2 regions of the Bacillus sp. FSL K6-3431 genome follow, and region 2 is predicted to be linked to the other one. Evidence: riboswitches for the same ligand, from Rfam matches in the RefSeq annotation. Region 2 holds a riboswitch; the other holds the start of a gene.
The links. A riboswitch is a leader RNA that binds a small molecule or an ion and turns the genes downstream of it on or off. The one in region 2 is predicted to bind thiamine pyrophosphate.
Positions count from the first base shown of each region.

Region 1 (4,209 bases), 1.3 Mb from region 2:
GCTAAAGAAAAAGATAAATAAGGATAAGGCACTTCCATAACCATATCTAGTTGACGAAAATGTTTGATCAAACATATACATTGCTAGTACTTCGGTAGAATGTCCTGGACCTCCAGATGTCATGACATAAATAAGGTCAAATGTGCGCAGGCTTCCACTAATACACAAAATAACAGCAATTGTAATAATATCTTTCATCATCGGAAGCGTAATAAAAAGTGTTTTATTCCAGCCAGTTGCCCCATCTATTTCTGCAGCTTCATAAATCTCTTGAGGTATATTTTGCAGGCCTGCCAAAAAGATGATTAAGTATAGACCAACGAATTGCCAAATAATTGTTATACAAACAGATATCATTGCCCATTTAGGGTCACCAAGCCAATTTTGCGTCCAACTTTCCAAGCCTATTGAAGTTAGTAATTGGTTGAATAATCCCATTCTTGAGTTATACATCATGCCCCAAACTAAAGAGATGATGACAGTAGAAATAACAACAGGCATGAAACCAAGTGTTCTGAAAATTTTTCCACCTTTTAATTTTCTATTTAAAAGCAGCGCAAGGCCAAGAGCAATCGGTATCTGCCCAAAGACGGATGCACCAACAACAAACATATTATTTTTTAATGATTGCCAAAAGATTGGATCATGAAGCGCTTCCTTAAAGTTTGCTAGACCAATAAATTTCATCTCTGTGAACCCATCCCATTCCATGACCGAATAATAGAATGAAATAATGATAGGAACAATAGCAAAAACAACGTAAATAAGCACTGCTGGCGCTAATCCAATAATTGCTGGCCACTTACTTCGGCTTAATAAATGCATAATTTCCCTCCTAAAAAAGGGAGGAAATCAAGCGTAAATCTATCTTGATTTCCTACCAGTCTTTTTACTTTTGTTTATCAACTGCCTGCTGCAGCTTTTCAGCTAATTGTTCAGGAGTCAATGTTCCTATTGTCATTTCCTGTAATCCTGAATTAAGAATATCGGTAATTTCGGTTGGTAGCGATGCGTCGTAAACAGGTACAATTTTTTCAGATGTTAATTTCGATACTTCTTTCGCCAATTCACTGACTTCTGCGGGTGCTTCAATATCTGCTACAACTAAAATGTCAGCTTTCATTAAGTTATTAAAGTAATCCTCCGAATAAAAACTTTTCAGGAATTTCTGTGCTGCTTCTAACTTTTCCCCTTCAAGTTCATTATTCAAAGCTATCCCTGTTCCTGTAACTGCTGAAACGGCTTTCGGATCCCCTAACCCCCCTGGTACTTCAGGAAATAATGCCATGCCAATGTTTTTGTCAGGTGCGCCTTCCAATACCGGCCCAAGTGACCACGCTCCGTCAATCATCATTGCCGCATCACCTAACATAAACAGGTCTCTATGTTGGTTGTTATCTATAGAGTTAAAGTCCTCGTTAAAAGCTTTCAAATCAGACAGTTCATTAATGATACCTAATGCTTCAATAAACTTCTTATCCGTAAATTTCTTTTCACCAGTATCTAAAACAGCCGTCAGAAAATCATCGCCAGTTAAGCGGTCGCCAATCGTACTAATGTACGAGGACTGTAATAACCATTGGGCTTTGTTCCCAAGTGCAATTGGAATAATTTTTTGTTCGTTAAATTTGTTAATTAACTTTTTAAATTCAGCGTATGTTGTGGGGAATTCATCGTATCCTGCTTTAGCCAGCATATCTTTGTCATAATATACAAGGCTTGTCGGTGTAACGTTCGCAGGTATTGCATATTGTTTCCCATCAACTTGATAATCTCCAAGCTGTCCTTCTGGAATTAAATCTTTCCAGTGACTCATAATATCATCAATTGGCTGGATCAATTCGCCACTAACTAATGGCTTTAGTTCTGCTCCGGGAAACACTTGCACTAAATCCGGAAGTTGCTTTCCTGCTGCCTGTGTTTTTACTTTCACCTTGAATTGGTCATGAGGGATACTTTGTTGCTTAATTACAATGTCAGGATTTTCATCCATAAACTTCTCGATTTGTTCCAAGTTGGCAGTGTTTTGAGGAGATGGTTCAGTCCAAATATTCCAAAGTGTCAACTCCACTTTGTCACCATCCACTTTTCCCTTGGAACTACTATCTTTCTCTTTACCAGAACAAGCTGCGATAACTAAGATCATTGCAAGCAACAGAGCAAATAAACTATGTCTTTTAAATTTATTCAACTAATTTCTACCCCCTAATAATTCTGATTACTTAACAATCTAATTGTAAGCGCTATCCCTATTTGCAGTAATCCTAAAATTTTAAGATAGCATCCTAAAATTTCACTTTCGACAAGCATACTTCTTATCCTTCGACAAAAAATATAGTCTTTACTTCTTCCGAATAATCAGATATGATGTTGGCGAACGAACAAAAAGGCGCAAGCGATACTGTTCGTTCAACATTAATTAACTGCATATGATCTGTTGCACTAGGGGTGCCGAAATGGCTGAGATAAGGACGTGGAAGAGCGTTCAAATCCCTTATTTACCCGATCTGGATAATACCAGCGTGGGGAAGTGTAGCTGTTTTACGGACGCTTAATTTTCCGTATACTGCTGCATCTTCCCATAGATGCAGTTTTTTTATTGTAAAAAAAATAGATTCAAGGAGGATTTTTTATGACACATTCAGTTTGCGGTACTAGTAGAATTGTAGGTTTAAGGTTTTCTCTTTACCCGATGAGCGATCAGTTCGTTGAGATTATCAAAACTACTTTGAAGGATGTAGATACATCAAAAGTGTGGATGAAAACCGACGATATTAGCACATGCATTCGTGGGAAAATGGAGCATGTTTTTGACGTGGGAAAAGCCGTATACATTCATGCAGCAAAAACGGGTAAGCACATTGTATTAAATGGAACCTTTTCCATCGGCTGCCCTGGTGATTCTGATGGGGATACATATATGTCCGAAGACAATTTCCGCAATAATGAACCTATTGTTGCCGACCTTCATATCGAAGCACCAACCCAATTCGCGCTTTACCCGTTGAATAATGAGAACTATATGCAAATTATTGCTGATGTTTGTGGGATTGCAAAAGAAAAAGGCACATTAACAGGCGGGGTCCACTATGCAAGTCGGCTCGACGGTGATGCTCATGATGTATTTGCAACGCTTGAACAAGCGTTGCGTTTTACCCAAGAGCAAGTAAGTCACGTCACAATGACCGTCAATATTTCGGGTAATAGTCCATCAAGAAAAAACAAGTGAACTCGTTTAAGCAAAGCTGTCGGGGAAATCAGGTGGGGACTCTTACCTTACCTGATTGGTAACTCCCACTTACGCTTCGCTTAGAGTGAATATCATCAACCCTAAAGAAAGACCAGGGTAAATGTGAATAGAATAGACTCTCGGAATTTCGAGGCGTAAATCTGCCGAATTTCCAAAAAACTACTGGGAATTAAGCTTTATTGAATATTTGGTATTCGTTTTCAAAATTTTTTCAAAAGAAGCGTCACATATTTATTTTTTAAAAAGGCTGTTTTTAAAAACATTGTTGCCAATTATGCCCAAGGTAGTACGTTGCGAAAATTCAATAGCGCTGGCAACAATGCTGACAGAATCATGCTGGGAAGCAGGTTGAAGTCTTGGATACAACGGTAAATCATATCGACTGTCGCTGGTGGATATCATGTAAAGCTGTGATTGAGGTGTTGGAGTTGAAACCTACTGTTGTTCCACATGAAGATTATCAAAACTTCGTCTTGGACCATTATTCTGAAAATGTGCTCACCATTGTAAATAATGATTGGCCTATTATTTACAAGCTATGGATTACAGACCTATCGTATCTTACGCCGTGGCTCCAAAGTTCTTATTCGAATAGAGGCCCTGAGCCTCGAGACCCGGCTTCAATGATTCGTTCCTACCTTCTGCTTCTCTTAGCTATTGCAGTGCCCAAGGACTAACTAAATGTAACCACTCGCGCAAGTATTCCCAGTCTGATATCGACTTAAGGTGGGACAGTTCACGGGAAAAGTACTCCAACGGAAACAACCATCTTTACTTAGTAAGGAAATAAATCCTTTCACCGGCGATTACTGTGATGTTTCCAAAAAGTCAAGGGTTTTCGACAGAAATAGCAACAAAATTTCTTTGTATAAAACGGAAATCGTATGAAAAGGAAAAGATTTGAGAACAAGGTATAAACAGTCGCCCTACCATGAGCAAAATAATATCTCAGTTGGTTG
Region 1 is NZ_JBBOCT010000001.1:2,358,622-2,362,830, forward strand. Features, by position in the region: gene MHB53_RS12080 (carbohydrate ABC transporter permease) at 1-825, opposite strand, end outside; gene MHB53_RS12085 (extracellular solute-binding protein) at 890-2,191, opposite strand; TPP riboswitch at 2,435-2,546, shown strand; gene MHB53_RS12090 (YkoF family thiamine/hydroxymethylpyrimidine-binding protein) at 2,633-3,229, shown strand; gene MHB53_RS12095 (hypothetical protein) at 3,607-3,927, shown strand.
Region 1: another riboswitch for thiamine pyrophosphate. It lies ahead of MHB53_RS12090 (YkoF family thiamine/hydroxymethylpyrimidine-binding protein); the one in region 2 lies ahead of MHB53_RS17630 (lipoate--protein ligase family protein).

Region 2 (4,209 bases):
GATGGTAGTAACGCTCGACCATTAAATGTTTTTTTGTAGGCTGTAAGTACTGACCGATCGTCATTATATCAACATTATGCGCACGCAAATCATCCATTGCTTGGATGATTTCTTCCTTTGTTTCACCAAGCCCGACCATAATACTCGATTTTGTTGGTGTATTTGGCGCAATTTCTTTTACTCGTTTTAAAAGTTCAAGAGAGCGGTCATATGTTGCTTTTGCACGAACCCTTGGCGTCAAACTTCTTACAGTTTCAATGTTATGATTAAAAATATCCGGACCACTGGACATTAAGTTTCGTAAGTTTTCGTAATCACCTTTCATATCTGAAGGCAGAATTTCAATCGTACACCCAGGAACCTCCTGACGGATTGCACGAACAGTTTCAGCGAATACACCAGCACCGGCATCATTTAAATCATCGCGGGCTACTGCTGTAACAACGACATGCTTAAGCCCCATTATCTTCACTGATTCAGCCACTCTCATAGGCTCATTCAAGTCCAGTTCGTTTGGCAATCCAGTATTGACTGCACAAAAACGACATGCACGTGTACAAATAGAACCAAGAATCATAAAAGTAGCAGTTTTACGTTCACTCCAGCATTCGTGAATATTCGGACAACGAGCTTCCTCGCATACCGTATTCAAGCCTTTTTCACGCATTAGTTTCTTTAATCCTGTATATGCTTCATTCGTATTAATCTTGGTTTTCAGCCAATCAGGCTTTCTAATATATTCTTCTTTTTTAAATGCCATTATTTTAGCACCTGCTTTCGATTTTTGAAGTTCCATTCGTCCGATTGATACTTAGATTCTGCTATGGTATGTACTTCATTCCACTGCTCATTAGTGAGTTCGAACGGAATAAATGTAAGATTTAACTCCTTTTCAAATCCATATTGAAAAGCTTTGGCAGCTGCTTCGAATGTAATTTTCTTTTTTGCTGCTTCATTCATTGTGATCGCTTTTTCGGAAAAGGCTTTTCGCTGCCGCTCTCTCATTTTGTCTGATGAGAAGTTGAATAAATCGAATAACATTTGATTATCAATGCTAAACGGAAGTGAACCATGCTGTAGCAATACGCCTTTTTTTCTTGTTTGCGCATGTCCCGAAATCTTTTTCCCATCAACAAGCATTTCGTAATCAGATGGTCTTTCAAAACAGACCGCAGTACCGCTTTTTTCAAAATGCTCCTTCGGCATGGAGTAGTCTGCATCAATACCTAATTCCTTAAATCCAGCCATAATTCCTTTCGATAATGTAAAATAGGCCGCACGGATCGAATCAGCTATGTAGGATTTCTGCTCAGAAACAGCGATGCTGTATGTGAGTTCGTCCTCATGTAAAACAGCGCTTCCCCCAGTTAGGCGTCGAACAAATTCGCATTCGTATCGATCTACTGCAGAGAAATCAATCGTTTTCTCAAGTTTTTGAAAATGGCCAACAGAAAGCGTTGGCTTCGACCAACCGTAAAATCGGAGCACAGGTGGGATTTTACCTTCACTATGCCAATTCAACAAAGCTTCATCTAATGCCATATTAATAGCAGCATGATGAAACCCAGAATGAAGAAGGCCCCATGTATCATTCATGATTTTCAACTCCTTCGATTTGAATAGAAAAAGACCACATTCTAAGGAATGCGGTCTGATTGTATGCCAATTTGTAATGCATACGACCACACTTCCCCACGCTAGCATTACCTAGTTTCGGGTACAAAGAGTCAGAGCTTGATGTCTTCTCAGCCGCCATAGCAGCTCCTCCAGTGTATAAGTCAATATTCAATCAACAATTCCTATGTTAGCGAAAGAGAATCTACATGTAAAGAAATCGGATTGCTAGATAGTCTAGCAATCCGATTTCCAATTATGGAATGTTGGGTATTATGCTTGGTCAGTTAGTTTCTTATAGCGAGCAAGTGTTTCAAGCATTTTTGAAGGAATGGTTTGATTAGCCAACATGATCAGATCTTCTTCCTCTTTATCTTCTTCTTTAAGGATGGATACCTCTTTGTGAAGACGTTCCATTTTACGGTCCAGTTCGGCAGCGACAGTGGCCGTCTCCTCTAGTTCTTTTGATAAATGTTCAGGAATGTCTTTATTGTATTTATAGTAAATTTTATGCTCTAAACTAGCCCAAAAATCCATCGCAATCGTGCGGATTTGTATTTCAACATATGTATTTTCCACTCGATCAGACATGAAAATTGGAATTTCTATAATCATATGAAGACTCTGGTAACCATTTGGCTTTGGATGCTTAATATAGTCCTTACACTCGATTACTTTTATATCTTTTTGATTTTTTAGCATATCGCTTACTTGATAAATATCGGAAATGAAGGAACAGGTAATCCGAATTCCAGCTATATCTCTAATATTATTTTTGATGGAAGGGAGAGAAAATCCATATCCTTTTCTTTGGATTTTTTTTAATATACTTTCCGGAGTCTTTACACGGGACTTAACGTGTTCAATCGGATTGTAATCGTGAATATAATTAAATTCATCTGATAAAATATTTATTTTCGTATTTAACTCATCGCAGGCAAACTTGTAAGCCATCATAAATCGAGTCAATTCAATTTTAAATTCTTTTATGTAATTAAGGTCAAGTAAGTTTTGTTTTTCCATGACGGAATTCCTTTCCTGATGCAGTAATACCATTATCGTACCATAATATTAATCAAGAAATCGAATCTAATATGTCTAAAATCATAATGGGAAATAGGTGCATACATCTTGTTTTATTTTCGGTTTAAATATATACTACATTACAACACTAACGTACTATGTTAGAGGAGGTATATAAGTGATTTTACATTCGGATGGATCGAAACCAATTTATGTGCAAATAGCAGAATGGATAGAAAATGAAGTTATTAGCGGTGCGTTTATGAATGATGAAAAGGTTTATTCACAATATCAGTTGGCAGAGATGTTCAATATTAACCCAGCTACGGCAGCAAAGGGGCTGAATATATTGGCAGATGAACAGATTCTATATAAGAAGCGTGGACTTGGAATGTTTGTAAATGTTGGCGCGAAAGAAAAAATACTTAGCAAACGGAAAAATGAAACATTAAAGGGATTAATTCAAGATCTTGTTCAAGAAGCAGATCGTTTAAGTGTAAGGGAAGATGAGTTACTCAAATTGATCAAGGATGCGAGGCGAAAAAAAGATGAAGATAATTGAATGTAAAAATATAACGAAAATTTATGGAAAAAAAGCAGTTCTTGAAAATATATCTTTTTCAATTGAAGGACATAAATTAACGGGATTGATCGGACGTAATGGAGCAGGGAAGACAACACTTTTGAAAATTTTATCTGGATTTATTCGTGAAACATCTGGTGAGGTGGACGTTTTTTCTGAACAGCCTTTTAATAATTTATTTGTTTCTGCTAATAGCATTTTCATTGATGATCAAATGACATTGCCTCCAGCACTAACTCTTGCTGAAATTCTAGATGCTGCAGATAGCTTTTATGAAAACTGGGATGCAACTCTTGCAAAGGGGCTTTTTGAATATTTTTCATTGGATTCGAATCAATATCACGCAAATCTTTCTAAAGGGATGAAAAGCACATTTAATATGATTTTGGGACTATCAGCAAGATGTGCACTCACAATTTTTGATGAACCAACAACTGGAATGGATGCGGCGGTACGTAAAGACTTTTATCGTGCCTTGTTAAAGGATTATATTGCACATCCACGTTCGATTATAATTTCAAGTCATCACTTAAATGAAATCGAAGATCTATTAGAAGATGTTCTACTAGTAAATGATGGAAAGGTCCATCTTCACAAACCAATTTCTGAATTAAAAGAATGGGCGATTGGACTTTATGGAAAGAAATCTGTAGTAGCTGGATGGACGTTGGGTAGAGAGGTACTTCTTGAAAAAGATATGGGACCAGACCGTATGTATTCCGTTGTGCGAAATGATTTTACTGAAGATGATATAAAATGTGCAAGAGACGGGGGGGTAGAGTTCACATCTATTTCTTCAAGTGATATCTGTATATTTTTAACGAGTAAAAGCAAGGGGGGAATTGATGATGTCTTTAATAGAAACGAATCTATCTGATGTTGTAAAAAAACAGTTCTCATTTAAGGTAAAGGCATATTGGGGTGTATTTAATTCACTTGCGATCATGCAGTTGATTGCCGTTTTGTTTTCACTTGCACCATCGTTTAAT
Region 2 is NZ_JBBOCT010000001.1:3,617,785-3,621,993, forward strand. Features, by position in the region: gene lipA (lipoyl synthase) at 1-760, opposite strand, end outside; gene MHB53_RS17630 (lipoate--protein ligase family protein) at 760-1,596, opposite strand; TPP riboswitch at 1,673-1,778, opposite strand; gene MHB53_RS17635 (GTP pyrophosphokinase) at 1,888-2,637, opposite strand; gene MHB53_RS17640 (GntR family transcriptional regulator) at 2,816-3,199, shown strand; gene MHB53_RS17645 (ABC transporter ATP-binding protein) at 3,186-4,097, shown strand; gene MHB53_RS17650 (hypothetical protein) at 4,066-4,209, shown strand, end outside.